DNA from 3 places in the Rummeliibacillus sp. JY-2-4R genome. Region 2 is predicted to be linked to each of the others. Evidence: riboswitches for the same ligand, from Rfam matches in the RefSeq annotation. Region 2 holds a riboswitch; each other region holds the start of a gene.
The links. A riboswitch is a leader RNA that binds a small molecule or an ion and turns the genes downstream of it on or off. The one in region 2 is predicted to bind lysine.
Positions count from the first base shown of each region.

Region 1: another riboswitch for lysine. It lies ahead of ACWV26_RS14120 (aspartate kinase); the one in region 2 lies ahead of dapA (4-hydroxy-tetrahydrodipicolinate synthase).
Region 3: another riboswitch for lysine. It lies ahead of ACWV26_RS19625 (transporter substrate-binding domain-containing protein); the one in region 2 lies ahead of dapA (4-hydroxy-tetrahydrodipicolinate synthase).

Region 1 covers NZ_CM132623.1:2,877,415-2,888,774, reverse strand. The annotation lists gene ACWV26_RS14155 (AMP-binding protein) at 1-981, shown strand, start outside; gene ACWV26_RS14150 (TetR/AcrR family transcriptional regulator) at 1,081-1,665, shown strand; gene ACWV26_RS14145 (enoyl-CoA hydratase) at 1,723-2,496, shown strand; gene ACWV26_RS14140 (electron transfer flavoprotein subunit beta/FixA family protein) at 2,518-3,291, shown strand; gene ACWV26_RS14135 (electron transfer flavoprotein subunit alpha/FixB family protein) at 3,325-4,302, shown strand; gene trxA (thioredoxin) at 4,468-4,782, shown strand; gene uvrC (excinuclease ABC subunit UvrC) at 5,173-6,948, shown strand; lysine riboswitch at 7,006-7,188, shown strand; gene ACWV26_RS14120 (aspartate kinase) at 7,310-8,545, shown strand; gene ACWV26_RS14115 (DUF2507 domain-containing protein) at 8,618-9,037, opposite strand; gene ACWV26_RS14110 (succinate dehydrogenase cytochrome b558 subunit) at 9,313-9,921, shown strand; gene sdhA (succinate dehydrogenase flavoprotein subunit) at 9,986-11,360, shown strand, end outside.
Region 2 covers NZ_CM132623.1:3,507,761-3,519,120, reverse strand. The annotation lists gene thpR (RNA 2',3'-cyclic phosphodiesterase) at 6-575, shown strand; gene ACWV26_RS17265 (DUF1284 domain-containing protein) at 696-1,112, opposite strand; gene ACWV26_RS17260 (DUF1456 family protein) at 1,416-1,931, shown strand; gene ACWV26_RS17255 (TatD family hydrolase) at 1,981-2,769, opposite strand; gene ACWV26_RS17250 (LLM class flavin-dependent oxidoreductase) at 3,370-4,431, shown strand; gene ACWV26_RS17245 (cupin domain-containing protein) at 4,625-5,233, opposite strand; gene dapA (4-hydroxy-tetrahydrodipicolinate synthase) at 5,421-6,311, opposite strand; lysine riboswitch at 6,444-6,623, opposite strand; gene ACWV26_RS17235 (YsnF/AvaK domain-containing protein) at 6,757-7,623, opposite strand; gene ACWV26_RS17230 (phosphate ABC transporter substrate-binding protein PstS family protein) at 8,270-9,160, shown strand; gene pstC (phosphate ABC transporter permease subunit PstC) at 9,244-10,146, shown strand; gene pstA (phosphate ABC transporter permease PstA) at 10,136-11,083, shown strand; gene ACWV26_RS17215 (methyl-accepting chemotaxis protein) at 11,276-11,360, shown strand, end outside.
Region 3 covers NZ_CM132623.1:3,973,820-3,985,179, reverse strand. The annotation lists gene ACWV26_RS19660 (hypothetical protein) at 1-101, shown strand, start outside; gene ACWV26_RS19655 (hypothetical protein) at 185-1,081, opposite strand; gene ACWV26_RS19650 (VOC family protein) at 1,378-1,758, shown strand; gene ACWV26_RS19645 (methyl-accepting chemotaxis protein) at 1,825-3,786, opposite strand; gene guaC (GMP reductase) at 4,072-5,055, opposite strand; gene ldmS (L-aspartate--L-methionine ligase LdmS) at 5,334-6,512, shown strand; gene ACWV26_RS19630 (hypothetical protein) at 6,810-8,279, shown strand; lysine riboswitch at 8,404-8,589, shown strand; gene ACWV26_RS19625 (transporter substrate-binding domain-containing protein) at 8,723-9,577, shown strand; gene ACWV26_RS19620 (amino acid ABC transporter permease) at 9,652-10,419, shown strand; gene ACWV26_RS19615 (amino acid ABC transporter ATP-binding protein) at 10,419-11,153, shown strand; gene ACWV26_RS19610 (pirin family protein) at 11,233-11,360, opposite strand, start outside.

The DNA of each region.
Region 1 (11,360 bases), 630 kb from region 2:
ATGTGTAGTGCATGGATGTCAGAATGTATTCCAGGTGAAGAAGTTGTTATGGGTGTATTACCTTTCTTCCATGTATATGGTATGACAACTGTATTACTGCTGTCTGTTATGCGTGGAGATAAAATGGTATTAGTACCAAAATTCAATGTATCGGATACATTGAAAACGATAGCTAAGCAACAAACAACAATTTTTCCTGGAGCCCCAACTCTATATATTGGATTATTAAATCATCCAGATCTTGATCAATATAATTTGACTTCGATTAAGGCATGTATAAGTGGTTCAGCTCCCTTACCAATTGAGGTACAAGAAAATTTTGAAAGAGTTACTGGTGGAAAACTTGTAGAAGGATATGGTTTGACTGAATCTTCTCCAGTTACCCATGCGAATTTTATATGGTACGGAGAGCGTAAAAAAGGTTCAATTGGTGTTCCTTGGCCAGATACAGATGCTGTGATATTCAAAACAGGTACAACAGAGTCGCTTCCAATCGGTGAAATTGGCGAAATTGCTGTAAAAGGACCACAAGTGATGAAGGGATATTGGAATCGTGTAGAAGAAACAGAAATGACCTTACGCGATGGATGGCTTTTAACAGGAGATTTAGGTTACATGGATGAAGAAGGTTACTTTTTTGTTGTAGACCGGAAAAAGGACATTATCATTGCTGGTGGCTATAATATTTATCCTCGTGAAGTGGAAGAAGTTTTATACGAACACGATGCTATTCAAGAATGCGTTGTAGCTGGAGTACCTGACCCGTATAGAGGGGAAACAGTAAAGGCGTATATCGTATTTAAAGAGGGTTATCAAATATCAGAAAGTGAGCTAGATCAATACTGTAGAGCAAATTTGGCTGCTTATAAAATACCACGTATATATGAATTCAGGACTGAATTGCCTAAAACAGCGGTAGGTAAGATATTGCGCAGATCATTAATTGAAGAAGAAAAAGCAAAATTAGAGCAAATTATTTAAGGGAAAAAGCAGACTTGACAATAACCGGTTTAGAATATAACATAAAAATATGAATGAATAACCATTCATATTTTTATGTTAAACCGGTGGTGATCAAAATTGAAAAAAGACAAGCCTAAATACAGACAGATTATTGATGCAGCAGTCATCGTAATTGCAGATAATGGTTATCACCAAGCACAAGTTTCCAAAATTGCAAAACAAGCAGGAGTCGCTGATGGAACTATTTATTTGTATTTTAAAAACAAGGAAGACATTTTGATTTCTGTTTTCCAGGAGAAAATGTCTGTTTTTGTGGAGAATTTACAAAAAATATTGAAACAAAGTACTACTGCAAAAGAAATGCTTTATGGAATGATTGAGGGACACTTTAAAGTGCTTTCAGAAGATCATCATTTAGCTATTGTTACACAACTAGAACTTCGCCAATCAAATAAAGACCTTCGTTTGAAAATCAACGCTATTTTGAAAGAATACCTTGATTTACTTGATGAAATTTTAAAAAAAGGGATTCAAGATGGAGAGTTTGTTGAAGATATTGATATTCGACTTACTAGACAAGTTATATTTGGAACAATTGATGAAGTATCAACAACTTGGGTGATGAAAGAGCAAAAGTATGATTTGGTTGCTATGGCGCCAAGTGTTCATCAAATTTTGCTAAAAGGTATACAAAGGGGGTAGCAAAGTTTTTAACTTTGCTACATACATATTTTTTATAGACTAAGGAGGATATGGGGAATGGAATATCTAAATTATATAGTAGACGAAGGGGTAGCATTAGCAACAATCAATCGTCCACCTGCAAACGCTTTATCTCGTGCATTAGTCGAGGAGGTAAATTTACTTCTTGATGCTGTTGAAAAGGATACAGATGTACGAGTCGTCTTACTACATGGAGAGGGTAGATTCTTCTCTGCAGGAGCTGATATAAAAGAATTCACTGAGTTAACTACACCAAAAGATTTTGAAACCCTTTCAACTCAAGGACAAGATATTTTCGAGAGACTTGAAAAGTTTCCAAAACCAATCATTGCAGCAATTCATGGTGCGGCACTTGGTGGTGGATTGGAATTAGCGATGAGTTGCCATTTCCGTTATGTTAGTGAGACAGCAAAATTAGGTTTACCAGAACTACAACTTGGTTTAATACCAGGTTTTGGCGGTACACAGCGATTACCTCGTTATGTTGGAGTAGCAAAAGCTGCTGAAATGATGTTCACTAGTGATCCGATTTCAGGTGTTGAGGCAGTAAAGTGTGGTCTTGCTAATCGTGCAGTACCAGAAGAATCCTTATTAGAGGAAGCTCTAAATACTGCGAAGAAAATTGCAAAGAAAAGCCCTGTTGCATTAAGAAAAGCAATTGAAATGCTGCAATTTGCCAAAACGCCATCTTTTTATGAAGGAATCACAGCTGAAGCTCAAGGATTCGCAACAGTTTTTGTTACAGAAGATGCCAAAGAAGGAATTAATGCATTCATCGAAAAAAGAGAGCCTGTTTTTAAAGGACAATAAAAGTATTAGGAGGTTAGAAATATGAACATTTATGTATTAGTTAAACGAACTTTTGACACTGAAGAGAAAATCGTATTAAATGGTGGCGCGATTCAAGAAGATGGTGCTGAATTCATCATTAACCCTTATGACGAATATGCAATTGAAGAAGCAATCCAAGTTCGCGATGCTCAAGGTGGCGAAGTGACAGTTATAACAATTGGCGGAGAAGATGCTGAAAAACAACTTCGCACAGCTTTAGCAATGGGTGCAGATAAAGCTGTACTGATTAATCCAGAAGATGATGTTGAAGAATTAGATCAATTCTCTGTCTCATATATTTTAGCCGAGTACTTAAAAGACAAAGATGCAGACTTAATCTTAGGTGGGAATGTTGCCATTGATGGTGGCTCTGGACAAGTTGGACCTAGATTAGCAGAATTATTGGGTATTAACTATGTAACTACTATTACAAAACTAGATATTGAGGGGACTCTTGCTAAAATTGTGCGCGACGTTGAAGGGGATTCAGAAGTACTTGAAACTTCACTACCACTTTTAGTAACAGCACAACAAGGGTTAAATGAACCACGTTACCCATCATTACCTGGAATTATGAAAGCGAAGAAAAAACCATTAGAAGAATTAGAATTAGATGATTTAGATATTGATGAAGATGATGTAGAAGCAAAAACAGAAACAGTTGAAATTTTCTTACCTGCTCAAAAAGCTGCTGGACGAGTGCTACAAGGAGAATTACAAGACCAAGTAAAAGAACTTGTTCAATTACTACATTCAGAAGCAAAAGTTATATAAAGCTGATTTACAAATGCTTAAGGAGGAAATCACATGACAAAAAAAGTATTAGTATTAGGTGAAGTACGTGAGGGTTCTTTAAGAAATGTATCATTTGAAGCGGTTGCAGCTGCAAAAACAATTGCTTCTGGTGGTGAAGTAGTTGGCGTTCTAATTGGAGATGCTGTTGAAGAGTATGGTAAAGAACTCATTCAATATGGAGCAGACCGTATTGTAACTGTAGAACATCCACATCTGAAACAATACACTTCTGACGGCTTTAGCCAAGCATTTATGGCAGTTGTTGAGGGAGAAAATCCAGATGGTATCGTGTTCGGTCATACAGCTTTGGGAAAAGATTTATCACCAAAAATTGCTAGTAAATTGCAAAGTGGATTAATCTCTGATGTTACAGCAATTGAAGGTGATGGGGATGATGCATTATTTATTCGCCCAATTTATTCTGGTAAAGCATTTGAAAAAGTGAAGATTAAAGAAGGTCTAGTATTTATCACAATTCGTCCAAATAATATTGCACCTCTTGAAAAAGATGATTCTCGTTCAGGTGAAGTTTCAAGCCAATCAGTTGAAATTACGAATCTACGCACTGTAATCAAAGAAGTTGTTCGTAAAGCTGCTGAGGGTGTTGATTTATCAGAAGCGAAAGTCATCGTATCTGGTGGTCGTGGTGTTAAAAGTGCAGAAGGATTTGAACCATTAAAAGAACTAGCAAAACTTTTGGGTGGAGCTGTTGGTGCATCTCGTGGAGCTTGTGATGCAGATTATTGCGATTATTCATTGCAAATTGGACAAACTGGTAAAGTTGTAACACCAGATTTATATATCGCTTGTGGAATTTCTGGAGCAATCCAACACTTAGCGGGGATGTCGAACTCTAAAATCATTGTTGCTATCAACAAAGATCCAGAAGCGAATATTTTCAAAGTGGCAGATTATGGTATCGTAGGTGACTTATTCGAAGTTGTACCTTTGCTAATTGAAGAATTCAAAAAAGTAGCGGTTAATTCTTAAAACATAAGAAACTCTGCAATTATTAAGTGATATGCAGAGTTTCTTTTTTTCATTAGAAGCGTTATATTATGTTAAAATAATGGAGTGGTGAGCAGAACAGTCGCGCTCGACATTCTTTTTATGCTACACTACCGATACATAGAGTTTTAAGGAGGAAATTAAATTATGTCAATTGTACATTCAACAGATGCAACATTTTCAAATGATATTGCAAACGGTTTAGTATTAGTAGATTTCTGGGCAACTTGGTGCGGACCATGTAAAATGATCGCTCCAGTCCTTGAAGAATTAGATCAAGAATTAGAAGGTAAAGTGAACATCGTAAAAGTTGATGTTGACCAAAACCAAGAAACAGCTAGCCAATTCGGTATTATGTCAATCCCAACATTATTATTGTTCAAAGATGGCCAACAAGTTGACAAAACTGTAGGTTTCCAACCAAAAGAAGCATTAGCTGAATTCATCCAAAAACACGCCTAAGTCTTTGGATTGATATACTAAGAGGTTGTCCAATAAGTAAAATTTAATTAAAGAAGTAATAATTAGTAAAATTGCTCTTCCTCATTTATATGAAGAAGAGCAATTTTGTTTTAAATTATTATATAAATAGTAGACCGAAGTTTCTGAGTGGAGTCTCTTATAGGATTAGTATCTAGCAAGTGTCTATTACGATTGAATAATGTATCAATATAAAATATTTATTATTTATATTTTGACTAGAAATCTTAGATGGAGATAAGTACTTCAAATTAACACCAAATTTGAATGAAAATGTTTACTCAGACTCCTAAGCAGTAGAAGAGGCTCATACTCTGTGCTCTATAGTTTATATTTCCATAATCTGGACAAGCCCTTTTATGAGGTGATTTGATGAATGAATTAATTAAACAAAAATTAGCAATTTTACCCGATCAACCCGGATGTTATTTAATGAAAGATCGTCAAGGTACGGTAATTTATGTAGGAAAAGCGAAAGTATTAAAAAATAGAGTACGCTCTTATTTTACAGGAACACATAATGGTAAAACTCAACGTCTAGTAAGTGAAATAGAAGATTTTGAATATATTATCACTTCATCAAACAAAGAAGCCTTTTTACTAGAGTTAAATTTGATCAAATTACATGATCCAAAATATAATATCATGCTGAAAGACGATAAGACCTATCCATATATTAAAATTACCAATGAAAAATACCCGAGATTACTTACCGTTAGAAAAGTCAAAAAGGACAAAGGTAAATATTTTGGACCTTATCCAAATGCATACGCAGCCAATGAAACAAAGAAACTTTTAGATCGACTGTATCCATTGCGTAAATGTCAGACATTGCCAAATAGAGTTTGTTTGTATTACCATCTTGGACAATGCCTAGCACCATGTGTGAAAGAAATTGAAAAAGAAACGTATACGAAAATGGTACAAGAAATCACTAGTTTTCTAAATGGTGGACATACTACTGTCAAGGATGAATTACAAAAGAAAATGATAGAGGCATCTGAACAACTTGATTTCGAACGTGCTAAAGAATACAGAGATCAAATTGCACATATTGAAGCAGTAATGGAAAAACAGAAAATCACAACGAATGATTTTACCAATCGAGATGTTTTCGGCTATGCAGTAGACAAAGGGTGGATGTGTGTTCAAGTATTTTTTGTCAGACAAGGAAAATTAATCGAGCGAGATGTATCACTATTTCCATCTTATGGTGAGCCTGATGAAGAGTTTTTGACGTATGTCGGGCAATTCTATGAAAAAACTGAACATATAAAACCAAAAGAAATCCTTATTCCTCAGGAAATTGACGATGAAGTGCTTCAACAAGTATTAGATATTAAAGTAATAAAACCATTAAGAGGACAAAAAAAGGAATTATTAGATTTGGCTTCAAAAAATGCTCAGGTAGCAATATTAGAGAAATTCCAATTGATTGAAAGACAGGAACAACGAACAATTGGTGCATGTGAAGCGCTTGGACAAGCTATGAATATTGCAACACCTATTCGTATTGAAGCATTTGATAATTCCCATATATTTGGAGCAGATACTGTTTCAGCTATGGTTGTTTTTATAGATGGAAAACCAAGTAAAAAAGATTATCGCAAATTTAAAATCCAACATGCGGAAGCCCATGACGATTATGGTGCGATGCGCGAAGTTATCCGAAGACGTTATACTAGAGTGTTAAAAGAAGGCCTACCTTTACCGGATTTACTCGTGACGGATGGAGGAAAAGGACAAATGGAGGTTGCGCGAGAAATTTTAGAAGATGAATTAGGACTCGACATTCCAATCGCAGGTTTGGCTAAAGATGATAAGCATCAAACCTCGCAACTTTTATATGGCAATCCTCCTGAAATCATTCCATTGAAACGCACAAGTGAAGCATTTTATCTATTACAACGAGTACAAGATGAAGTGCACAGATTTGCCATAACATTCCATAGACAATTACATGAGAAAAACGCCATAACTTCTGTTTTAGATGAGATTCCAGGAGTTGGCCCAAAAAGGAAACAGCAATTATTGAAATATTTTGGTTCTATTAAGAAAATTAAAGAAGCAACTTTTGAAGAGCTGCAAGAAGCAGGTGTACCAAAAACTCTATCTCATACAATAATTGACTTTTTTTCGGGAAAATGATTGATAGATAGTCATTCGTATGGTATCTTAATAACACCAATTAAAAATCACTGATTTAGTGATGATAGAGGCGCGGATTTCAAGAGTATCCGACTGGAGGATGAATAGATCCTTAGAAGGTCGGCGAAAGGGGAGGCCGCCGAAGTTGCAAGTTTGCTAATTCCACCTTGCTGCTGGTTCTACATTGAAGAAATGTAGAATTGTCAGAATCGATTCCGGTTCTGGAGGGCTATCTCACATGAATGTTCTATAGAACGTGCATGCAAAGAGCAGCCTAATCACATTTGTGATAAGCTGCTCTTTTTTCTTTAGAAATCATTGTGAAAATCGCCCACATATAACTATGTAGGGGAGCGTTTTGATGAATACTTTAGTGGTTAAATTTGGCGGTACATCCGTCGCGACAACAAAAAAAATCATGAATGTCGCACAGCGCATTTTACATGAAATACAAAATGGCTATCAAATTGTTGTTGTTGTATCTGCAATGGGTAAAACAACAGATCAACTTGTTGAAATGGCCCACGAAATTTCTGAAACACCTTCAAAAAGAGAAATGGATGTCTTACTAACAACAGGTGAACAAGTAACTATATCATTGTTAACGATGGCTTTGCATAAGTTAGGAATTGCGGCTCAATCATTCACTGGTTGGCAAGCAGGAATCGTTACAGAACATGTGCCTAGCAATGCGCGCATTGAGAATATAGCGCCAAATGCTTTAAAAGAAGCTCTAAAAGCTGGGAAAGTTGCAGTAGTAGCTGGATTCCAAGGGATTGATGATGAAGGCAATATTACTACACTGGGACGTGGCGGTTCTGATACAACAGCTGTAGCTTTAGCAAGCGCACTTGATGCAGAGCGATGTGATATTTATACCGATGTTGATGGTGTGTATACGAGTGATCCTAGATATGTAAAAGGTGCGAGAAAGCTACAAGAAATGTCATATGACGAAATGCTAGAACTAGCTAATCTTGGAGCAGGTGTTTTGCACCCAAGATCAGTAGAGGTTGCTAAAAATCATAATATCAAAATGTCAGTACGTTCTAGCTATGAGGAAGTAGAAGGCACCATTTTGAAGGAGGAAGTTTCTGTGGAAAAAGATTTAGTGGTTCGTGGGGTTGCGTTTGAATCAGATATTATTCGATTAACTGTTTATTATGAAAAAGCTTATACTGGCTCATTAGCCAATATATTTACAACATTAGCCAAAAATCATATTAATGTTGATATTATTGTTCAATCTATTATTGAAGGAACAGAGCCTTCTGTTTCTTTCTCAGTGAAAAAAGAAAATTTACAAGATGCTTTAAATGTATTATCTGAGCATCAAAAAACCCTTGGTTATCACCATTTAGACCATGAAGGTGATCTTGCAAAAGTTTCTATTGTAGGTTCAGGTATGGTTTCAAATCCTGGGGTTGCTGCTTCGATGTTTGACCGTTTATATCGCGAAGGAATTCCGGTGAAAATGGTTAGTACTAGCGAAATTAAAGTATCAGTGGTTGTACCACAAGAAGATATGCTAAAAGCAGCAAATGCATTGCATGATGAATTTAACCTCTCAATCCAAGAAAAAATCGCTCAACAATAAGCGATTTGTTAAAATGAATAAAAAAAGGATTTCAAAGAAGTGTTTTACACACTTCTTTGAAATTCTTTTACTTTATCCTTCAATTTTATCTTTTAAATCCCATTTTATATGAAATTTCACAACGGATAGTTTCGGTTTTGTCTCCTCATAACACTCAGTGAGGAATCCGCAGCATATTTGTTGATGTTGAGCTAAAAAGCCTGCTTCTAATTTGAAACAACGTTGATCAAATTTAAGGATTTCAGGATCACCAGATAAAGTACAAAAAGCTTCACTTGCAGACACTTTATCAATCGATAAATCTCCCCATCCAGCTTCTTTAAAAAAGTCTACAGCTTCCTCTAATTCGTATAGCGGAAATTTACGCGCTAATTCTTTACCACACCAATATAGTATATCTTCTTCGTTTTTACCTAAAACTGAAGATAGTACATGATCGCGTATTAATTCGTAGCCAAATTGGGTAAATTCATTTTTTTGTTGAGTAGACATTGAAATCCTTCTTTCATAAATTTTTGTCCAATTTTTGTCTTGAAAAGAAGTAATAGATTTAAAAGAGAAATTTATGTACCTTTTCGAGAATATCAAAGAACTAAAGGGTTGATATAAATAGTTTATGTTACCTTGACGCTAATGGATGTTGAGAGTACAATAAACTTGTCATAATATTGTACCATTATGAAGCAAGCAGTCAATAGATGCTGAGTTACAAAAGCATGGCAAAAAGGTGACGCACTTGTTTCCTAGTACTAAGGGGGGTAACAGTCTTGTCGAAAGATCGAGAGTTTTATTTGCGTCGTCTGCATTCTCTTCTTGGAATTATTCCAGTAGGATTGTTTGTGACGCAACACTTGTTATTAAACTTCCAAGCAACACACGGAGCAGAATCATTCAACAAAGCAAGTAACTTTATGGGGAACTTACCATTCTTATGGTTCCTTGAGTGGTTCATCATTTACATTCCATTAATGTTCCATGCATTTTATGGTTTGTACATTGCATTTACTGCTCAACCAAATAACAAACGTTTTGGTACATTCCGCAACTGGATGTTCCTATTACAACGTATTACTGGGGTATTCCTTGTAATCTTTATTGCATGGCATATTTTCCAAACTCGTATCCAAAAAGCACTTGGAACAGAAGTTGACTATGATATGATGGCTAATGTACTATCAAACCCAATCATGGTAGTATTCTACGCATTAGGTATTATTTCAGCTACATTCCATTTAGCTAATGGTATTTGGTCATTCTTAGTGAGCTGGGGTATTACACAATCTCCAAAATCACAAAAAGTTGCAACTTACATCACAATGATTTTCTTTGTAGTGTTATCTGTAATCGGTGTAATGGCTCTATTTGCTTTCGTTTAATCGAAAAGCAGTAGGCCACTTGTAAGCGCTTGATTACTATTCGAACGAGGAGTGAGAAAAAAACATGGCTAAAAGCAAATTGATAGTCGTTGGTGGCGGTCTAGCTGGCTTAATGTCTACTATGAAAGCTGCTGAAATGGGCACAGAGGTTGAATTATTCTCATTAGTTCCGGTAAAACGCTCACACTCTGTATGTGCGCAAGGCGGAATTAACGGTGCCGTAAATACAAAAGGTGAAGGGGATTCTCCATGGATCCACTTTGATGATACAGTTTATGGTGGGGACTTCTTAGCGAACCAACCACCAGTTAAAGCAATGTGCGATGCTGCACCATCTATTATCCATATGTTTGACCGTATGGGTGTTATGTTTAACCGTACACCAGAAGGTTTGTTAGATTTCCGTCGTTTCGGTGGAACACAACATCACCGTACAGCATTTGCTGGTGCGACTACTGGTCAACAACTTCTTTATGCACTTGATGAACAAGTTCGTAAATGGGAAGTTGAAGGATTAGTTACAAAATACGAAGGCTGGGAATTCCTAGGCGTAATTCTTGATGATGAAGGCGTATGTAAAGGTATTAAAGCACAAGACCTAACAACTCACGAAATCAAAGCATTCCGTGCTGACGCTGTAATCATGGCTAGTGGTGGTCCTGGTATCATCTTCGGTAAATCTACTAACTCAATGATTAATACTGGTTCTGCAGCATCAATCGTTTACCAACAAGGCGCAAAATACGCAAATGGTGAAATGATTCAAATTCACCCAACAGCAATTCCTGGCGATGACAAATTACGTTTAATGTCAGAATCTGCTCGTGGTGAAGGTGGCCGTATTTGGACATATAAAGACGGTAAACCTTGGTACTTCTTAGAAGAAAAATATCCTGCATACGGTAACTTGGTTCCACGTGATATTGCAACACGTGAAATCTTCGACGTATGTATTAACCAAAAACTTGGTATTAATGGTGAAAACGTAGTTTATCTAGATCTTTCTCACAAAGATCCACATGAACTAGACGTTAAACTTGGTGGTATCATCGAAATCTACCAAAAATTCGTTGGTGATGACCCACACAAAGTACCAATGAAAATCTTCCCAGCAGTTCACTATTCAATGGGTGGTCTATGGGTTGACTTCGATCAACAAACTACAATTCCTGGCTTATTTGCTGCAGGTGAATGTGATTACTCTCAACACGGTGGTAACCGTCTTGGTGCGAACTCATTACTTTCAGCTATCTACGGCGGTAGCGTAGCAGGTCCTAATGCTGTACATTACATCCAAGGACTTGATAAACACGTTGATGATCTTTCTTCATCTATGTACGATAACGCTGTTAAAGAAGAACAAGCTAAATGGGAAGAAGTATTAAAATTAGATGGTAACGAAAATGCATACTTACTTCACAAAGAACTTGGTGAAGTTA
Region 2 (11,360 bases):
ATACCGTGGATAAAAGTACACATTATTTTTGGGCCGTAAAATTGCCGGATTCAATTAAACAAACTATTCAAAATGAAATGGAAGATCTCAAACAAATTTTTTTGTTTGATCGGTGGGTACATATGAACGATTACCATATTACCCTTGCTTTTCTTGGGGCAGTAGATGAGCAAAAGCTGCAAACTGTCATCGAACGAGTAAGTGAAGGTATTAAAAATGAAAAAGTCTTTCCATTACAGATTCAAGGGATTAATGTGTTTGGCAATACAAAATCACCACGGATTTTTTGGGGAGCAGTAAATCATGAAAGTGCATTATTTCAACTTCAAGAAATCGTTCATAGAAAATGTGAGGAAGTCGGATTTACCTTGGAAACTCGTCCATATCATCCGCATATTACAATCGCAAGAAAATGGTCAGGAAATGGAGAATTCAATACGAATCTGTTAGAAAAGTATAACCCGTTTCATGAGAAGCCTTTATCTTTTATAGCAGATGAAATTGTTTTATATAAAACAAATCTAGAAAAAGCACCAAAATATGAACCGATTAAAACGATTTCCTTAATAAAGTAAGGTAATTAGGCTGAAAAAAATTCACCTGCAGTTCGCAAATATAAAAGAATATATAAAAGAACCATCCTTTTTTTATAATCAAAAAGGATGGTTCTTTTATTCATATATTAGGTAAAGAAATTATTTAATCTCTGTTAATCCTTTTCCATCAATAATAAGTTGAACCCCTTCTTCGCAATATCCGTAAGAACGCCACGAACAAGTTTCACAAACTGTTTGAATATCAGAAGGTATGACATGTTTTTGGACATGGGATTCAATGTCCTTCCACTTTACAATTTGTCCAATTTTTAATCCGATTTTTTCTAAAATAACAGCGTCTCTTTCAAAAATGTTATAATCTTGGCAGTGGTATTTACCGGAGTTCGGGTACTTTTCGCATAATTGATCTGGACCATGTACAAGTTGAATATACGTCTCGGGATTTTCTCTTAAAATATGATGTAAGCGTGTCATATTTTCAACATATTCTTTGGAATACCCCATTCCTCGATAACCTAGTAGACAAAAAATATGGTGACCTCGTAACCTATACATAACTCAACCCCCGGTTTGATTGGATTTTATGTTAACTAATAATGACGGTAAGTTAACTTATTTTCTTTATTTTAGCATACAAAAGATGCCATATGATAAAAAACCATGAAAGTATCAATTACGATGTTGAAATGATACACTTTTATTTGTGTATTTTCTTATAGCTACATAAAGTTCAGATTTATCATCATATGGAGGATTGCCAGTTAGTAATTTGGAAATATTGATGATATAAATACAATGATGTTTGACTAGTAACTTTTTTTAATGGAGTAATTAAACAATTAGTGAGGAAGATGATCAATGGAAAACAACGATATATTAATCAGATTACGATATGCATTTGATATCAAAGATAAAGATATGGTAGAAATCTTTAAACTTGGCGGTGTGCAAGTAACGAAAGAAGAAGTATTAAAAATTCTTACCAAATCAAAAGATGAGTATGATGATTATGAAATGGAAGAATCTGAAGACCAAATCAAATGCAATGACAAAAAGTTAGAAGCATTTTTAAATGGCTTTGTTACATTTAAAAGAGGACCTCAACAACCTAAGCCAGGACAAGCTAATGTCTCTGAGCCAACAAACCATAAAAAAGACCATGTTAATAATATGCTGCTAAAGAAACTAAAAGTAGCACTTCAATTAAAAACGGAAGATATGCTAGATATTCTAGACGAAGGTGGAATCGCAGTATCAAAAGGTGAACTAGGCGCTATTTTAAGAAACCCTGCTCATCGTAATTACAAAGAATGCGGTGATAACTTTGCGCGGAAATTCTTAAAAGGATTGACGTTTAGATATAGAGGATTATAGAGGAAAGTACCATACAAAAAAGTCCCCAAAACAGGGGACTTTTTCGTTTTTACAGGTGGAAAAATCGTTTGGTGTTCTCAAAAGAATGTCTAGCTACTTCTTCTGGCGTAACATCCATATATTTGGCGATTTCCTCAACAATATGTGGGAGGAAAGCTGGTTCATTTCGACCGTGTTTTGGCTTTGGACGCAATGTCCGGGGTGTTAGATAGGGAGCGTCTGTTTCGACCATTATGCGATTAAGTGGGATGAACTTTGCAGCTTCTTGTAAATCCATACCTCTTCTTTCATCACAAATCCATCCTGTAACTCCAATATGAAATCCCATTGATACATAGGTTTTGACTTCCGATGCATTCCCTGTAAAGCAATGAACGACTGCCTTTTCAATTAGATCTGGGTAATTTTTCATGATTTCTACAAAACGTTCGTGTGCATCTCGAACGTGTAAAAAGAGTGGCATGGAAAGTTCTCTTGCTAACTCCAACTGAGCAACAAAACATTTTTCCTGAACATCTTGAGGGGAGTACATTCGATTAAAATCCAATCCACATTCACCAATCGCCACGACTTCTTTATTTTGTGCTAGATGTCTTAAAACATCGATGGATTGGTGGTTAAATAGACTTGAATCATGAGGATGAATCCCTGCTGTGGAATAAAGAATTGTGGGATATTGTTTTGCGATTTCTAGACTAGCTTTACTACCTTTTTCACTAGAACCCGTAAGAATCATTTTGCCAACACCATTTTGAACTGCCCGCTCAATCACTTCGTTGTAATCCTTTGAAAAACTCTTTTCTGTTATGTTAAGACCAATATCTATTAATGGATGCATAAAATTTCCTCCTGAATGCTCGATATGTTTATTTTAGTGAATTCCTTGGTGTATGTACAATAAATTTACCGATAAGTAAACATGACTAAGCCTCTATTATAAAAAAGAGTTTGTATTATTCACTCTGATGACAACTTAAGTCTGTTTTCTTCAATGAAAAATCCGAATATTTAAATTGCACAAGAAGGAGAGTAATTACTACTTAAATAGCAAATTAATTTATATATCTTCGAGCGGACAGTTCCACGTGAAACTAAATTGAATCAAAAAGATGGAAACTTAGGTCACTATCTGTGATTGTTTTAAAAATTTTTTCAATCAACTTGTCCCTTTTCATATAACTTTCATCTAATTAATAAATAAAGAAGAATGGATGTTAACTACTTGAAATGCAGACAACTTGTCTATAGCAATAACAGAAGATTTTAGATAATAGAATAAAGAAAGAGAATATAGCTGTGATTGTTTCATAAATCATTTAAAAGTATAGTGATGCAATATGTAATTTAATGTATCCTAGTTTTAGGATTATTTTTTCAGTTGATTTATAATGACACTATTCAAGTGATTATGAAAGATTTTAGATGAGGGGGAAAATTGATGGAATTAGGAATAACAACGTTTGTTGAAACAACGCCTGATGTTCAAACAGGTGAAGTGAAAAGTCATGCCGAACGTATACGAGAGGTTGTAGAAGAGATTGTACTTGCAGACAAGGTGGGATTGGATGTTTTTGGAGTAGGGGAACATCATCGCGAAGATTATGCATGTTCTGCACCAGCAGTACTTCTTGCAGCAGCTGCTTCACAGACGAAACATATTCGATTATCAAGTGCGGTTACTGTATTATCTTCAGATGATCCTGTACGTGTCTATCAGGAGTTTTCAACACTCGATGCGATTTCCAATGGCCGTGCGGAAATCATGGCTGGTCGTGGTTCATTTATCGAGTCGTTTCCACTTTTTGGATATGATTTACAAGATTATAATGAGTTATTCGATGAAAAATTAGATTTATTATTAAAAATTCGAGAATCTGAAAAAATCACATGGACTGGAAAACATCGTCCATCGATTAATAATCGTGGGGTCTATCCTCGTTCTGTACAAGAGCCACTACCTATTTGGATTGCTAGTGGGGGAACACCGGAATCAGCTATACGAGCAGGCTTTCTTGGATTGCCACTTACATTAGCAATCATTGGTGGGAGTCCGTTATATTTTGAAAGGTCAGTCCAACTTTACTATAGGGCAGCAGAACAAGCTGGTCATGATCTATCTAAGTTGAAGATTGCTTCCCATTCCCATGGATTTATTGCTGAAACTACAGAACTTGCAAAAGAAAAATTTTATCCATCCACTGCACAAGCAATGAATGTATTGGGGAGAGAAAGAGGCTGGGGACCATACACTCGACAAACCTTTGAACAAGCGTGCAGTTTAGAAGGTGCTTTGTATGTGGGGGATCCGAAAACTGTCGCAGATAAAATCATCTTCCTTCGTAAAAACCTTGGAATCACTCGTTTCATGCTCCATGTACCAGTTGGATCCATGCCACATGAAGATGTACTTATGGCAATTGAATTATTAGGAACGGAAGTCGCACCTATTGTAAAAGAGGAAATTGACCGATGGGAAGCGGAGACAGAAGGGACTTTATAGGTTAAAATGTTTACCGAACAAAAAAAGATAAGACTCTGAATTGGAGTTCTTATCTTTTTTATTATTTCTAATTCACTTATATAAGTAAGGGTCCAGTCTTACACAAAAGCTTGTATTTATGATTTTTAATAGGCAATTCAACAAAATCATTGGAAAGTATTTGACTTAAATTGTGGCAAAAAGAATCTTCTCTTCAATGATTTTCCACAGGTTTCGTTTGTTGAACTGTCCCATGTGGATGCTGAACTGGAGCATAGATTGAGTACAATTTGATCGGTCTATCACCTGTATTGATTAAATTGTGCCATGTTCCAGCAGGGATGATGAACGCATAATTATCCGCAACGTTTCTTTGGAAATTTAAATTTTCTTTGCTATTACCCATTTTCACGATTCCTTGCCCCTCTTCAATACGTATGAATTGATCGAGGTGAGGGTGAACCTCCAAACCAATGTCATCTCCTACACCAATGCTCATTAAGGTGAGTTGTAAATGATCACCCGTCCATAAAGCGGTGCGATAATTATTGTTTTGTTTTGTCGCTTGCTCAATGTTTACGACAAACGGATTTGGCCCATAATCCTTCAAGACAATTGGAGGATTATTTTGTTGCTGTGGAAAATCCATTCCAGGTGCATATCCCATATCGTATGGTGTTAATTGTCCCGAAAAATTTGGACTGTAAGGAGAAGGAGAGTAAGGCTGGACAGGCATTCCATACATATTATTCATATTACCTGTGCTATACATTGCTTGATTAGCACAATAAGGACATGAACTTGCATAGTAGTGATAATTCATTTAATCATTCCTTTTTTTAGGCTTCCTCAATCATTGTATTCAGTTAGGCAGATAATGTGATGCAATCTATAAAAAGAGGATATTTATGCCTTGCTCTTTTGTTCTCATAATCAGAAAGCTTACTAGTAAAAAAGTAAAAATAAAACCCCGTGCTAAGTGGATGCACAGGGTTTTTGCTATTTATCTATTATACAGTTGCCGCTTTTTCATTCACTGCTTGCAAAACTTCTTTTAATTGACTTGTTTCTTCATCATTTAAAGGAATAATCGGTAAGCGAGTTCCGCCAACAACAACTCCATTAAGATTTAATGCAGCTTTGACAGGTGCTGGGTTTGGTGCTGCAAATAGACCATTGAAAACCGGAAGAAGTCTACGGTGATCTGCAGCTGCTTCTTGTGTTTTACCGCTTTTGAATTTTGTAATCATTTCTTGCATTTCATTTCCAATGATATGAGATGCAACAGAGATTACCCCAGTAGCACCAATAGCGATTGCAGGTAATGTTAAACTGTCTTCGCCAGTGTAAACACTAAATTCTGCAGGTGTTTGGCTAATGGTTTCAGCCATTGCATCTAGATTACCAGCTGCATCTTTGATGGCAACGATATTTTGAATTTGCGCAAGACGAACGACTGTATCGACTGACATATTGATAACACTACGACCAGGGATATTGTAAAGTAAAATAGGAAGTTTTGTGCTTTCAGCAATTGTTTTAAAGTGTTGATACAATCCTTCTTGGGAAGGTTTATTATAATATGGAACGACGAGCATGATGCCATCGACACCTGTATTTTCTGCTTGTTTTGTTAACTCGATTGAAGCTCTTGTATTATTTGATCCAGTACCAGCAATGACTGGAACTCGTCTATTTACAACTTCTACAACAAATTTAAACAATTCTACTTTTTCGTCTGAAGTGAGAGTAGGTGATTCACCAGTTGTACCGGCTACTACTAAACCTTCAGTACCATTATCTATTAAGTAATTAATTAGTTCTCTAGTGGCTTGAAAATCAATGTCGCCATTTTGATCAAATGGAGTTACCATCGCAGTTAATATTTGTCCAAAATTCATTACTTCTCCACACCCTTTATTATTATTTGTAAAATAAACTAGAGGGAGAAGGGCAATTAGTAAGATAACGCAAAAAAGCAACAACGTGGCTACGTTGTTGCAGTAGAAACAATAAAACAAAATTATTTCTGTGCGTAAGATAGCCCTCCATATAGTTTCCTACATGACAGTTCTGTATTTATTCAATAACAGAACCAGCTTCAAGATGAATGAGTTTCTTTCCACTTCGGCAAATATCCCTTTTCACAATGGTCATCGAATCTCATCATTCTTGCATTGTGTACTAATGATATATGCTCCTCTATCCTTACTTCAAAAGAATATTGAAATAAGTGAATATTTAGTTGGTTAAATCATACCAGTATTTTCATGTGATTGCAACACTTATAATATAGAAAATAATACTAAGATATGTCCTAAAGATATTCACCATTTAATAGTATTATTAGAATTTGTCTTGATCAGTACGTGCGCTGTCTTCATGAATAATTGCATCACCGTTTGTTTCAATTCTTGCTTCTTCACGTTTTAATTGATCGGTAACTTGTTCGGTCTTTTCTATCTTATTCTTTCCAATAACTAATTCTTCGTTTATCACTGGTTTTTTCGTTACTTCAACTTTTTCTTCCACTATTGGTATACGGATAGATTCATCACCATCTATTGAATCTATTGGTGTAGTAGGATCTGCTGTGTTTAATGTAGCTGCTACCTCATCATCTACTTTGCGTCTTTCCACATACACTTCTTCATGTGTAACAGGAATATTAATTGTTTTTTGTTCTTCAACCACTTCCTTATGAACTTCGACCTCGCCGGTTTGAACAGGTTCTTTTTCTACATTCAGTTGTTCTTCACGAAGTTTCAGTGAGTGTTCTTCATCTGTTCCATAAGAATTAAGTGGTGACCTTTCGTATAATGGATCAGTTGGGTTGGATAAACTAGCTGCTACATTATCGGTAAGAAGTAAAATTTTCCCGTCATCGATTTCTTCTGCATAATTACGTGCTTCTGCATCACCCAAACCAAGTCCTAGTAAATATTCGTAATAAGTTCTTCCGTCTACATCAAAATCACCACGGAAAACGGAAAGAAGACTTTCGAAGAATCCTTTATCCTCATCCACATCTGCACCGCCAAAATCTTCAGAAGTTACGCCTGTTTCATTTTCGATAGCGGCAGGGGAAGGGAAGTCCTTTGTATTCGTCGCAATTGAAAGTTGGTCTAACGAATATCCCTTTTGTTCATAGTCATGAATCGCACGAATAACCTCCACTCTCGTATCATAAACACCTAAAACTTTTTTACTCATAAATAATTACCTCCGTTTTTTAGAGTTTTTTATCACTTCGTTTTACATATACCCGCAATGATGACGGCAAAACAAATAATGTTGAAAAGTAGTGATATTTTTGATGTGTAGCTCTAAAAAAGGACTAGTTTTTCTCATGTATTTTTTGGACAAGAGCGTATTTTGAATCGTTTATATTAGAATTTTTATAGGCAACTAACCGTTTTTAATTGAACGGTTAATTGCCTATTGTGTATCGAAATATGAAAATGAGAAAAACTAAAAACCCACAAGTTTATTATGTGCTTATTGTTTGAAACAAACCATTCAAACAAGACAAGTTAATTACTATTTTAAAGTAGGTAATATTTGACTCGTATGATAAATGCTAATCTATCCATACTTCTAACAAGGTGAAAAAATTAGAGACGGGAGGAATTGGATAAAAAGGTAATAAATAATTGGGAATATTATGTAATGAAATATACCCTCTGTATTGGTTAATGTAAACGCAATGTAAATATACCAAAAATAGATTTACTTTAAATTAATATTAAATACACAGTGGGATAACATTTCACCTTTAATATGGGATTTGTAAGAGGCAAGATAAACAGAACGGACTCGATAAAGGGAGGAAAAGAAAGTGAAGTTTTCAGGTTTAAAAATGTCAATGGCAGGTTTAGTAATAGCAGGTGCTTTAGCTGGATGTGGCAATGCTCAAACTAGCAGTGATAATACAAAAACAAGCGGTACAGATAAAACAGCTGAAAAACCAGCAACTACAGAATTATCTGGTTCAGTTACAGCAGCTGGTTCAACTGCTCTACAACCTCTAGCAGAAGAAGCTGCAAATGCAATTCAAGGTACAAACCCTAATCTAACAGTAACTGTACAAGGTGGCGGTAGTGGTACTGGTGTAAACCAAGTAGCTTCTGGTGCAGTTGATATTGGTAACTCTGATGTTCCTTCAGCTGATAAATTAGAAGACAAATCTAAGGCAGGTAAACTTGTTGATAACAAAGTAGCAGGTATTGCTTTTGCTATGGTAGTAAATAAAGATGTTAAAGTTGATTCTTTAACTGAAGCACAAATTCAAGACATCTTCTCTGGTAAAATTAAAAACTGGAAAGAAGTTGGCGGTAACGATGAAAAAATCAACATTATCAACCGTCCAGCATCTTCAGGTACACGTGCAACATTCGAATCAATCTTCATGAAAAACGCTAAAATCGACGATAGTCTTGGAACAGCTCAAGATTCAAATGGTGCTGTAGAACAATCTGTTAACTCTACTCCTGGTGCTATTAGCTATCTTGCAATGTCTTATCTAGTAGGCGAAAAAGCAAATGCTTTAAAAGCGCTAAAAATTAATGATGTAGAAGCAACTAACGAAAACGTTGCAGCAAAAAAATATCCATTCTGGGCATATGAATATATGATTACAAATGGTGAACCTAAAGAAGCAGTTAAAGGATTTATCGACTTCGTAACTGGTGATGAATTCTCTGATACAGTTAAGAAAATGGGTTATATCCCAATGTCTGATTTAAAATAATTTCCGTCAGGCAACATAATATTGAACAAAAAAGAAGAGGCTGGCTACTGTCCAGTCTTTTCCATTTGTAAGGTGGTAATAAGGTGAAGGGGCAAAAATCAAGAAATTATTTTGTAAGTGAACAACTCGGCAAAACCATCGCAACAATTTGTGGGCTTCTAATTGTTGTCGCAACTCTCTCAATCATCGTATTCATTTGTGGTAAGGGACTTCAATCATTCTTTAATGGTAATATTTCATTTTGGGATATGATTACATCCACAAACTGGAGTCCAAATGATCCTGAGAAGAAATCGTACGGTGCATTGATTTTTATTGTAGGTTCTACTTTAGTATCAATTGGAGCTACGATTATTAGTACCCCAATTGCAATAGGGATTGCTATATTTAATAACTATATATCTCCGAAGTTTGGTTCTACTTTTGTAAAACCCGTTTTAGAATTATTTTTAGGTATACCTTCAGTTGTATATGGATTTTTGGGAGTTACCATCCTCGTTCCATTATTACGTAATCAAATGGGCGGAGTAGGATTTAGTTTGTTAGCAGGGATTATCGTGCTAAGTATTATGATTCTTCCTACGATTGCTAGTATTTCTGATGATGCCATTAAAGGAGTCCCATTTGAGTTTTTAGAAGCTTCTTATGGATTAGGCTCAACTCGTTGGCAAGCAATTAGAAGTATTATCATTCCAGCCGCAAAAAATGGCATCCTAACAGCAATAGTTTTAGGACTTGCTAGAGCATTTGGTGAAGCATTAGCAGTTCAAATGGTTATTGGTAATACAGTCAAATTACCGGACAGCTTGTACAGTCCAACTTCTACTTTAACAGGTATACTGACTATGGATATGTCTAATACCCTAAATGGTACTGCATGGAATGATGCTTTATGGAGCTTGGCAATGATCTTATTAATTATTTCATTCTTGTTTATCTTAATTATTAGAATGATTGGTAAGAGAGGTATTCAGCATGGACAATAAATTCAACAATAACAATCAAGCAAGAATAGTAAATAATTTTTGGACAGTTATATTTTATGCAATAGCTATTTTAGTCATAGCGCTATTAGTGTTTATAGCTGAAAAGATTATCACAATGGGTTGGGGATTCTGGAATCCTGATTTCCTATTTGGACGCCCAAGTAACATTACAGCTGGTGGAGGTATTGGACCTCAATTATTCAACTCTTTCTATTTACTAATCATTGCCTTAATCGTATCTTTCCCACTAGGACTAGGCGCTGGAATATATTTAGCTGAATACGCTAAAAAAGGGAAATTCCTTAACTTTGTTCGTCTTTGTATTGAAACGATGGCATCACTTCCATCCATTGTTGTGGGTCTTTTTGGTTTACTAGTCTTTGTTACATTGGCACATTGGGGATATACATTAATCGGTGGTGCATTAGTCCTCACAATATTGAATCTTCCAAACTTAACCAGAATTTGTGAGATGGCTATTACTTCTGTTCCATCAAGCGTGAAGGAAGCTAGCCTTGGATTAGGTGCTACAAAGTGGCAAACAATTGTAAGAGTGTCGATTCCATCGGCATTTCAAGAAATTATAACAGGTGTTATTTTAACAGCTGGTCGTATATTTGGTGAAGCAGCAGCGCTTATTTATACTGCAGGCTTAACAACACCTACACTTAATATGAATGCAGACATTAATAGTCCTGTAAATCCATTTAATATCTTTAGACCTGCTGAAACTCTTGCGGTTCACATTTGGAAATTGAATTCTGAAGGTATTGTTCCGGATGCACGTGAAATTGCTACTAAATCAGCAGCTATATTAATCATTATGGTATTCATATTTAATATTGCAGCACGTTTATTTGCAAAAATCTTAGATAGACACTTTAAAGGTTCTTCAGGTGGAAAACGTAAAAAAGTAAAAAGCAAACCAGCAAATTAATTTAAAAAATTAAATAACATGAAAATGCATAGTTTATTAGACTGCTTTACATTCGATTGCTAGATTTCTTCGGATGTAAAGTAGTCTAATTTTAGATTTAAATCCTTTTTGTTAATTTTATATTATACATATTATTAAATTGAGATATTTCATATAAAAATAAATTGACTATTAAATGAGGGAAAACAATCAATGTCAAAATTACGATTAAGTTTTCGAACAATGTTGATGGCTCCAATTATTTTACTTATCATTCTATCCTCAAGTATTATTGCAT
Region 3 (11,360 bases), 470 kb from region 2:
AAGGTTTTGAATTACAAGAAACCAAAGGCAATTACCTAGAAGTAGTATTGGATTTCTCAAATTATGAACAACAAAAATTCACTTTAAAAAAAGTAAAATAATTTAGAACTTAAAAGAAAGGTAAAGCCAACTAGCTAGTAAATGAGGGCTTTACCTTTTTGGTTAGTGAACTCTTTAAGGTTTGTTATAAATTTTCGCCTTCAATTGAAATCTCTTGGCGCTCTGTAGCAAATTGTTTGCCATCCCATTTCAATACATTTTGTACATACCCCAAGCCATCTGCATGATATCTACCGGCAATCTTCTGAAATGCTAACAGTTCATATATTCCATCACGATCAAAATCAATAGGATATAGCCCTCCTATTGGATCGACCCAACCTTCAATAGGGGCCTTTAACGAACCGTTTATATTATATATTTCTGATAAATACTCTTTTCCTTTATACTGAATATCTAATAGATAACGTTTTTGAGGCGATGAACTTGTTACACGTACTTTGTAAAAATCCTCATATGTAACATTATAATTTGAACGTTCTTGATACTCATCTCCATCAAAAATGTGATGCATCTTACCATCTATATATGAAAAGATATCAGTATAGATTGTGCCCCCACTACCTCCTGTATCAATGGTAACTAGAATGTCATTTACATGGTTGCCAGTTAAATCACCAAGGAAAATTGTCGGATTGTATCCACTGTGGTCTTTTAAGGGTATCCTCTCAATAGCATTTTTGGATTGTTGGAAGATAACAAGTGTTATATCTTGCCAATATGGGCTATCGGGTTTTTTGGTCCCTGTAAGGTAAATGGTATCGATTACACCATCTCCAGTGACATCTCCGTAACTCTTTGTAATTATTACCTGCGGAGAGTCAACAGGTAGTCTTTCAAAACCATTCGGTGTCCAAGTTAAGTAATCTAAATACGGTGGCAATTCATTTGTATTCCATTCAATGACTAAAGCCTTTTTTGTACTAGATTTAAGCTTATATGAATGTATTCCGGCAATTGTATGCTCGTCTATTTTGAGGTGAACAATTGGCTGCCACTGAAAATTGATTTGCTTTAGCATCAATAAAAAGGTATCCCCTTGATAAATGTATGCGCTCACTAATTCTTCAACAGAATCGCCATCTACATCAATATGTTGAATCAGCGGCCCCTTTTGTGGTAATTCTAAAATAGTTGCGGTCGGAGGTAAAAAATATCGGATAAATTGTAAATCGTTATTAATATTAACCCCACCTTTTTTATATAAATTTATGCTGGACAGGAATATTTATGAAAAGTGCTTAGAATATCCTTTATAAAATCGTATGTATAGTCAATAATATATAGAAGAAACTTATAATTTGAAAGGGGTATATGATGATTCAACGACTAGGACAGGTTATGCTTTATGTAAACGATCAAGACGCAGTGAAAGAATTTTGGACTGAAAAAGTAGGGTTTGTTATCCGCTCTGAAGGGATGAATGGCCCAGTACGTGAAATTGAAATTGCACCTACTAATGTTGCAGAGACAAGCTTTATGCTTTATGACAAAAAGGTAATTGGGGAAATGGAGCCATACTTAAATTTAGAAACACCTTCTTTAATGTTTTTTACAGATAAGGTAGAGAGCTTATACGAAGAATTTAAAGAAAAGGGAATCACCGTAGGAGAGATGATAAGTCTACCTAGTGGCAAAGTATTTAACTTTGCAGATGTTGAGAATAATTATTTTGCAGTAATGCAGAAGAATAAATAATTTACTATAAGGAAAAGGCTATCCAAAAGTGTTCTTAGTACCTCACTCTTGGATAGCCTTTTAATATTATTGAATCTTAAATTGTTGGACAATCTGTTGTAATTCTTCTGCCATATTAAGTAATTGCCCTGCTGCCAATTCCATAGATTCCATAGAAGACAATGTTTCTTCTGTAGAAGCAGTAACCTCTTCAGAAGCAGCAGCATTATCTTTGGCATGGTCGTTAAGATTTATTGCAGTTGCAGCTATTTCCTGAATCGATGCTGAAATTTGTTCGGATGTTGCAGAGACATTTTCAATTTTTGGCGTAATATCTCGCATACTTTCAATAATTGCCTCAAATTTGGTCGCAGTACTTTGAGAAATCGTAATGCCTTTTTTGACATTCTCTAAAGTCTGACCCATTATTTTCACGGCTTCCCCAGAATCTTGTTGGACAGAGGTAATAAGACTTGCAATTTTTGATGCCGATTCTCTAGAACCCTCTGCAAGTTTTCGCACTTCATCTGCAACAACAGCAAACCCTTTTCCATGTTCGCCAGCTCTTGCAGCTTCAATCGACGCGTTAAGTGCTAGTAAGTTTGTTTGGTCAGCAATATCACCAATGATATCCAAAATTGCCCCTATTTCTTTCGTACGGTCATATAAAGATTTAATTTTAGTATCAGATTGAGTCACAGACTGGTGAATTGAATCCATTTGAGATACTGTATGTTGAATGGATTTTCCACCTTCTTCTGCTTGTTGAGTGGCTTGTACTGAAAGATTGGAAACTTGAGAAGCATCCTCAGCTATAGCTGTAATACCTATAGACACTTCTTCTACTGAAACCGCATTTTGTTCTATTCCTACAGTTTGATTTTCAGTTCCAATAGTCACTTGTTGCATAGCGGCGGCAATTTGTTGAGAGGCTGCTATATTTTGACTTGCACTTGCAGACAATTCCTCCGAAGAAGAGCGCACTAGGGTGGTGCTATTGTTTACTTTACTTATTAAAGTAGAAAGTTTATCTTTCATATCGATGAATGATTTTGATAGTTCGCCAATTTCATCATTTGAATTAACAACAATATCTTCTGTTAAATCACCATCACTTACTTTTTGTGCACTATTTTTTAAACGGTCAATTGGTTTTATAATAGAACGAACGATTAACGAAATTACAATTCCTCCAATAATGAAGAAGATGATTTGTACAATCATGTTAGTATAGAGCATTGGTAATGATGCTTTAGTTGCTTCCGATTTGTCTGTTGAACCAATTACTTTCCAACCTGTTGAATTATTGGTCATATAGAGAATTTCATGTTTTTTGTTCGTCATTTGTCCCATTGAATTAGCCATAACTTTTTTTATGTATGATTCATTTGCAGGGCTTCCACTTTTTTTATTTGGGTGCGAAATATAAACACCATTATTATCTACTAATGAAATAAAACCATTTTGGCCAATCTTTATTTTGTTTGTAATACTACGCAATGTATCAATACTGATATCGATTCCAATAACTCCTGAACCATCAGCTAATTTTTTAGAAATCGTAATGACTAGATTCCCACTGGTAGAAGATACATAAGGTTCTGTAATAACAACTTCTCCGTTCTTTTGCATTGCTTCTTGGTACCAAGGGCGTTCACGGGGGTCATAATCTTTTGGATATTGGTAAAATGGCATACGAATCATTTCGCCATGTGCAGTTCCTACATAGGCCATTGCGGCTTCGGGATGCTCGTTGACATATTGATCTAAAATTTTACGTAACTCTGAATTCTTTGAAGAAATTAATAATGAAGAAGTGATTCTTTTGGAAAAATATTGTGCATCATGAACTTTTGGATCAATCGTATTTGTTATACTTGAGTTTAAAAGATTGATACTAGATTTAGCACTATTCACTTGTTCCTTTTCAATTTGAATAGTTGTGCTGTAAAATGCAATTCCTCCTAAAATAAGAGAAGGTATTATTAAAATAACCAAAAATGAACTTATTAATTTAGTACGCAGCTTCCAATTTAATATCTTTTTCACTTGAAGTACCTCACTATGTAATTGATAGGAAATGATTTTCGGATTCCCTTTATGTGTAACTATAGAACGTGCTGTTGATTTCTATACTAGTAATTTGTTACCGTAAGATAGTATAATACATAGGTATATGATACTTCAATAGAATAATTATTATTTAAATTCCCAAAAATTCTGATAAATAAATCAAAATATTGCTTTATAAAATACAAAAATATAGAGAATATAAAAAAACTGCGCTTTACATTCTAACAGAAATGTAAGTGCAGTTTTTTATATTTATTATTACTAGTACACTTTATCGCCATTGAAAATAGAATTTTTTACAACAACATAATCAACATTGCGAATAGATTCAAGCTTTGTACCACCAGCATATGAAATAGAAGATTGAAGGTCTTGTTCCATTTCAATTAATGTATCTTTTAGACTGCCTTTATATTCAACGAACATTTTCTTACCTTCAACATTTTTCTTTTCACCTTTTTGAAATTCAGAAGCAGAGCCGAAGTACTCTTTGTATAGTTTACCGTCTTTTTCAACTGTTTGACCAGGAGACTCTTCGTGGCCTGCGAATAATGATCCAATCATGACCATTGTAGCACCAAAACGGACAGATTTTGCAATATCGCCGTGTGTACGGATACCGCCATCTGCAATTATTGGCTTAGTTGCAGCTTTTGAACACCAACGAAGTGCAGCTAATTGCCAACCACCTGTACCGAAGCCAGTTTTAATTTTAGTGATACATACTTTACCAGGTCCAATCCCAACTTTAGTAGCATCTGCACCGGCATTTTCAAGTTCACGTACAGCTTCAGGTGTTCCAACATTACCTGCAATAACAAATGTAGTAGGAAGCAAACGTTTAATATGTTGAATCATATTGATCACGGCATTTGAATGTCCATGAGCAATATCGATTGTAATATAATCTGGAGTTAAATTGGATTTAGCTAATTCTTCAATAAATGTGTACTCTTCTGGTTTTACACCAACGCTGATAGAAGCGATTAATCCGCGAGCTTGCATATCTTTGACAAAGTCTGCACGTTTTTCAGGATTGAAGCGATGCATGATATAGAAATAGCCTTGTTCGGCTAATTTTGCTGCAATATTTTCATCTATAATTGTTTGCATATTTGCAGGGACAACGGGAAGTCTGAATTTGTGGCCACCAAGCATCACACTAGTGTCACATTCAGAACGGCTATTTACAATACATTTTGCGGGAATTAATTGTATATCTTCGTAATCAAATACATTATCCATAAAACACACTCCTAAAAACGAATATTATTTTTTATTTTAGTAAAAATGTTCGTCCTTTGGTAATTTACATTATTTTTAGTCTTTTGTCAAAACAAAGTTAGCTTTTCTAATAATATTATTTTTTATACTAATGATAGCGTTTTCGGAAATTTAAAATGGGGTACATAACTAATAAGGTGTTAAGTTGCTTGCTTATGCTTAAAGCACCTTATAGGCATAGATACAGTTAAGCATAAATTTATCTAGAATACAGTTTATTATAGGAGGGAGTATGTCAAATGAATAGATTGAAAATTAAACCTAAATATACATTAAAGCAATTGTATGGTGAAGATGTCGTATATTGTTCAAGGACATCTTTTCGTGAAAATCCATGGATGCCACAAGATACAGATCAATCTAATTTTCTAACAGCGAGAGAAATAGTAATTTCAGATCTCCCCACCTTAGTTCACAAGGCAACTCAAACAAATAAAGCAAAACAATTATTTAATATCCTCGGCATTAATCTCCCTGAGCAACCGTATCAATTTGAGAATGCAAAAGAGTATGCAGCTGTATTAAAAACTTGGGAAAAAGAGCAGAAAGAAATTGTGTTTCACTATATCCATGATGAGGATGAAATAGCACGTGATTTATATTGGATGGATGCAGATGTTTTTAATTATTTAAATAGCAAGGCATATTTAGGGGAAATTGTACCTGAACAATTTGTCCCTAGACGTGTTGTTATAAATGGAAATAAGTTAGTCGATGAGTTGAAATCATGGTCAACTCCTCTAATTCTAAAACCTGGTGATGATACACCTACATCTGGTGGTTATGGTGTTATGATTTGTTATACTGATGAACAATTACAAGTCGCAATAGAACGTTTCCAGGAAGAACAAACAGAGACAATTATTATAGAGGAAATGCTTGATGCAAAGGACAATTATAGTTGTCAATACTTGTACTCAGAAGATTTAGGTATTCGTTATCTTGGGGCTTCTGAACAACTTACAGATGCAGATGGATATTATAATGGCAATATATTAGTGAATTCTGTCCCACAAGAGGTAATTGATGCTGGAAGAAAGATTATGGAGTTTGGAGTCAAGAAAGGATTTAAAGGGATTGCGGGCTTTGATTTAATTGTTACAAACGATGGAAAAATAAAAGCAATCGATTTAAATTTCAGACAAAATGGATCCACATCCATGTTAATTTTACATGAACAACTTGGTAAATCAGCTAATAAGTTTTTATCATACTGTTCGAGAGGAGATAATGAGTCCTTCTATAAAGCTATTCAATATTTTATTGAAAAGGGAGTACTATTCCCGTTGTGTTATTATGATGGCGATTATTTTGACGTACCAGTGAATTCAAGATTTACAGGTATTTGGTACGCTGATACGCTTGAAGAAATCGAGCAATATGAAAAACAGCTTAATGATTCAGGGGTGACATGCTAGTTAACGATATAGTTGAAAATTTTCTTCCGATGAGACTAAAAAGTTACGCCAACTGAAAAATTTGATCTGTAGTTGAAATTGATTTATTTTGTTACCAACTTATAAATATAAGAAAAAGGGGCTGCCAATAAAATGGATAGCCTCTTTTAGTGTTACTACTCTAATTTCCATAAGAAGGTTATACATATTTATGTTAAAATCAATTTTTAAGAAAATATAGAAATTATGATAGTTTTAAATTATACATCTATAATAGAATGAAAGAAGAATAGAGAGATTGATGAGAGGAAGCAACTAATGAAAAATTGGGAATATGTATTACGAGATTATATCATTGGAAGACCAGTTGTTAAACTTGACCTTGATGAAGATGATTCGTCCATTGGCCAAATTGTAGATGCACATAGAGGTTTGACGTACGGTTATATCGAATTATCTGACGATGAAAAGCTAACGTCATTTATGATTGATATGGATGAAATTATGGAAAATAATGATATTTCTTTAGATGAATATGAAGAATTGACACCTGATGAGTTAATAGGATGTGCAGAAGATTTTGTAAAAGAGTTTTGCCGTGATTCCTTACATTTTAATATGATGACTGAATGGAACGGCATATCTTATTTGATTGTCTTTGAAGCAAAAGATGTTGCACTAAATCTATTTTTACCTAATTCCGGTGCAACTATTGAAATAAACAAGCAAGGCTTTGTACTTTCAGCGACATTATTCCAATCCTACTATCAATTGGCATACCCAGATATTCAAATCTCAGCAGAAGATGCAAAAAATATTATTTGTCAGCATACCTTAGTAGAGCTTGGTATTTATGAAGAGAATGGCGAGATGGAGCTTGTATATTATCCTAAAAAAGAATTTATGGGTGTTCATGTAGATGGTCACATCGTTTCTGGTGATGCAGCTTTCACTGGTGATTTTATGGATGCACATGCGTTTGAAGCTGTAACAGTTACTAAATCTATTGAAAGTTTACTAGGTGTTACAAATGATATGTATCAAGTAGTAAATGAGAGTGGACGCTACTGGTACAGAGCAGAGGACGCCAATAATATAAGCCTTTCTGAACCAATTATTAAAATTGAGCAAACTGATGAAATGCAACTGGACTATGAGTCATTGGTGAAATGGGCAGAATTAGATGCAGAATTACCCGTAGATCTTTTAGAAAACAATGCGAAAATTTTCTTAGAAACTGTAATTGGGGATATACATGAAAAATATTTACTAGAAGAACAGTTAGAAGAGGAAGATGACTTCGATATTTTAAGTGAAGAAGATTTATCTGAAGAAGAGCGCCAATTCTTTGAAGAGCTTGAAATGATGGAAGAGGATGTTGAGGATGACTTTGATGAAGAAGACATCGATTTTGAACCATTCACAACATTTACCTTTATACGTTATCACAAAGGCATTCGTATTGAAGATTATTCAATCCATGTAAACGTCGGTATATATACAGGGCTTATCCGTGATTGCACCATTACATTACCAAACGAATTAGAATTGACTTCTTTAGATATGAATCCAAACATAACATTAGAACAAGCAGATGCTCTATTTAAAGAACAACTACAAATGAAGCTTGCACGGACTTTTAGTTATGATGAGGAAGATGAAGAAGTTACAGTATATGGATTAGATTACATTGTTTCTTTCCAAAATAAAGGGAGAATCCAAAAAATTGATGCAATGACTGGAGAAGTTCAATTTGTGGATGCAGATATATTAAAAGAGGGCGAATAATTATAGCCTATGGGAATCTACAAGTAGAATTGAATGAAAGTCTAAGAAAAATGTAAGACTAGTTGACATGAGAATGCTAGTATTGTAGACTGTTCACAACAATAATATACAACCTCACTTATTTTAGTGAGGTAGAGGCGCGATATTTATTAGTTCTTAGCGGAGTTAGAGAAAACGATGAAACTTAAGAAGAAGGAAATGTTGCCGAAGTTTGTAATTGATCTCAAGGTTACATGCTGGGTCTGCAGTGAATAATTGCAGGACTGTCTCAATAAACTTCCCTGGTTTATTGAGTTGTGCTATCTCATTATGGGATAAAAGTAGAGGATTTAGGACTAGAGAATATTCTGGGACCTGAGTTCAACTCAGAGTCCTTTTTTTATAGCCATTTTTACTCTTAGCACGGATTATAAGGGGTATTCTTTTTAAAGGGAGAGGGAAATATGAAAAAAACATGGGCATTATTATCTAGTGTTTTATTGATGGCCATTCTTGTATTAGCAGGATGCGGCTCATCAGATTCAAAAGATTCTAAATCATCAGGAAGTAGTGAAAGTAAGGATACCTTTACTGTAGGAATGGAAGCAGGATATCCACCCTTTAACTGGACACAAGCGGATGATTCTAATGGTGCAGTTGCTATTGAAGGAAATGCGGAGTATGCAGGTGGATACGATGTTCAAATTGCAAAGGAAATTGCCGATGGATTAGGCAAAAAATTAGTAATCGTTAAAACAGAATGGGATGGTCTAGTACCATCATTAACATCTGGCAAAATTGATGCTATTATCGCTGGCATGTCACCAACTGCAGAGCGTAAGCAAACAATAGATTTCTCTGATATATATTACAAATCAAACTTAGTAATGGTTGTGAAGAAAGGCAGCAAATACGAAACTGCAACTTCAATTGCTGACTTTAATGGAGCAAAAGTTACTGCTCAATTAAATACTTTCCACTACAGTGTGATTGACCAAATTAAAGGGGTTAAAAAAGAAACAGCAATGGATAACTTTCCAGCTATGCGTGTAGCACTTGAAGCAGGCAAAATAGATGCATATGTATCTGAAAAGCCTGAAGCAGTGTCAGCTACAGCGGCTAATGATAAATTTGCAATGGTCGAATTTGCAGACGGTAATGGATTTAAAACATCAGAAGAAGACACTGCAATTGCTGTAGGTGTACAAAAAGATAGCAAATTAACAGCGAAAATCAATGAAATTCTAAAAGGTATTTCAGAAGAAGAACGTATCAAAATTATGGATGATGCGATCAAAAATCAACCAGCTGCTAAATAGCTTTCAGATTTAAAAACACTACCGATTGTGAATGAAGCAGTCGGTAGTGTTTGTCTTTAAGGAGGAAAATAAAGATGACATTAGAATGGTTTATAAATATCATTACGAATAACTGGCCGATGTTCTTACGAGGCGCTTGGATGACACTGGTTATTTCTACAATCGGGACTATTTTAGGCGCATTAATCGGCTTGATTATTGGCGTCATCAATACGATTCCAAAAGGGACAGGAGGCACTAAAAAGTGGTTGATTAAATTCATCAACACAATCTTATCAATTTATGTTGAATTTTTCCGTGGTACGCCTATGATTGTTCAAGCGATGGTTATTTATTACGGTTCAGACCTATTGTTTGGACTTGATATGGATCGAACATTTGCGGCAGTCTTTATCGTTTCATTAAACACAGGCGCATATATGGCTGAAATCGTTCGTGGCGGAATTATTGGTGTTGACAAAGGTCAATTTGAAGCAGCTCGTGCAATTGGGATGAATCATTGGAAAACAATGATTCACGTAGTATTGCCACAAGTTATGCGAAATATCTTACCAGCAACAGGAAACCAATATGTTATGAACATCAAAGATACATCGGTATTAAATGTAATTGGTGTAACTGAATTGTTCTTTCAAACAAAATCGATTGCAGGAAACAACTTCCGTTACTTTGAATCATTCATTATTGCAAGTTTAATCTACTTAGTAATGACAATTATTGCAACTCAAATCTTACGTTTCTTCGAGCGTAGGCTAGCAGGTGAAGCTAACTATCAAATGATTGACGAAGCAGGAATTGCTCGTCCTACATCACGTAAATCGCAAGCAAAGGAGAACGTATGATGGAAAAAATTATTGATATCAAACATTTGAGTAAATCCTTTGGTTCACATGAAGTACTGAAAGATATTAATTTTGCAGTACATAAAGGTGAGGTAGTAAGTGTCATAGGATCATCTGGATCTGGTAAATCAACCCTACTACGCTGTATTAATTTACTTGAGACGCCTTCAGGCGGTGAAATTATTTATAAAGGTTCTAATATTCTTGATCAAAAACATGATATTAATGATTACCGTACACATCTTGGCATGGTTTTTCAGCAGTTCAATTTATTTAATAACTGGGATGTTTTAAATAATTGTATTGTTGGTCAAACAAAGGTATTAAGACGTTCAAAAGAAGAAGCGACTGAAATAGCGATGAAGTATTTAAATACTGTTGGTATGGAACGGTATTTAAATGCGAGACCAAACCAATTATCAGGTGGTCAAAAACAACGTGTAGCAATTGCTAGGGCATTATCTATGCAGCCTGATGCGCTTTTATTTGATGAGCCTACTTCAGCACTTGACCCAGAAATGGTTGGTGAAGTGTTAAAGGTAATGAAAGAATTAGCACAAACGGGATTGACGATGATTATCGTGACACATGAAATGGAATTTGCCCGCGAAGTATCTGACCGTATTGTTTTCATGGATAAAGGTGTAATTGTAGAAGACGGAACCCCAGATGATGTATTTAATCATCCTAAGCATGAGCGTACAAAAGCCTTCTTGCAACACGCGCTAAAATAAGTGAATGTAATATAAATAAGCCTAAATAAAAGAGGAATTGCCCACCTGACGTTGTATTCAGGTAGCAATTCCTTTTCTGTTAGTCTATTTTTGCCATTTCAATGACCAAAATATGTGCTGTATCTTCAGCTGTAATATGAATGTTTTCTTCAACAATTTCCAATCCATCACGTGTTTCAAGATTTACATCATTAATCTTCGCATGTC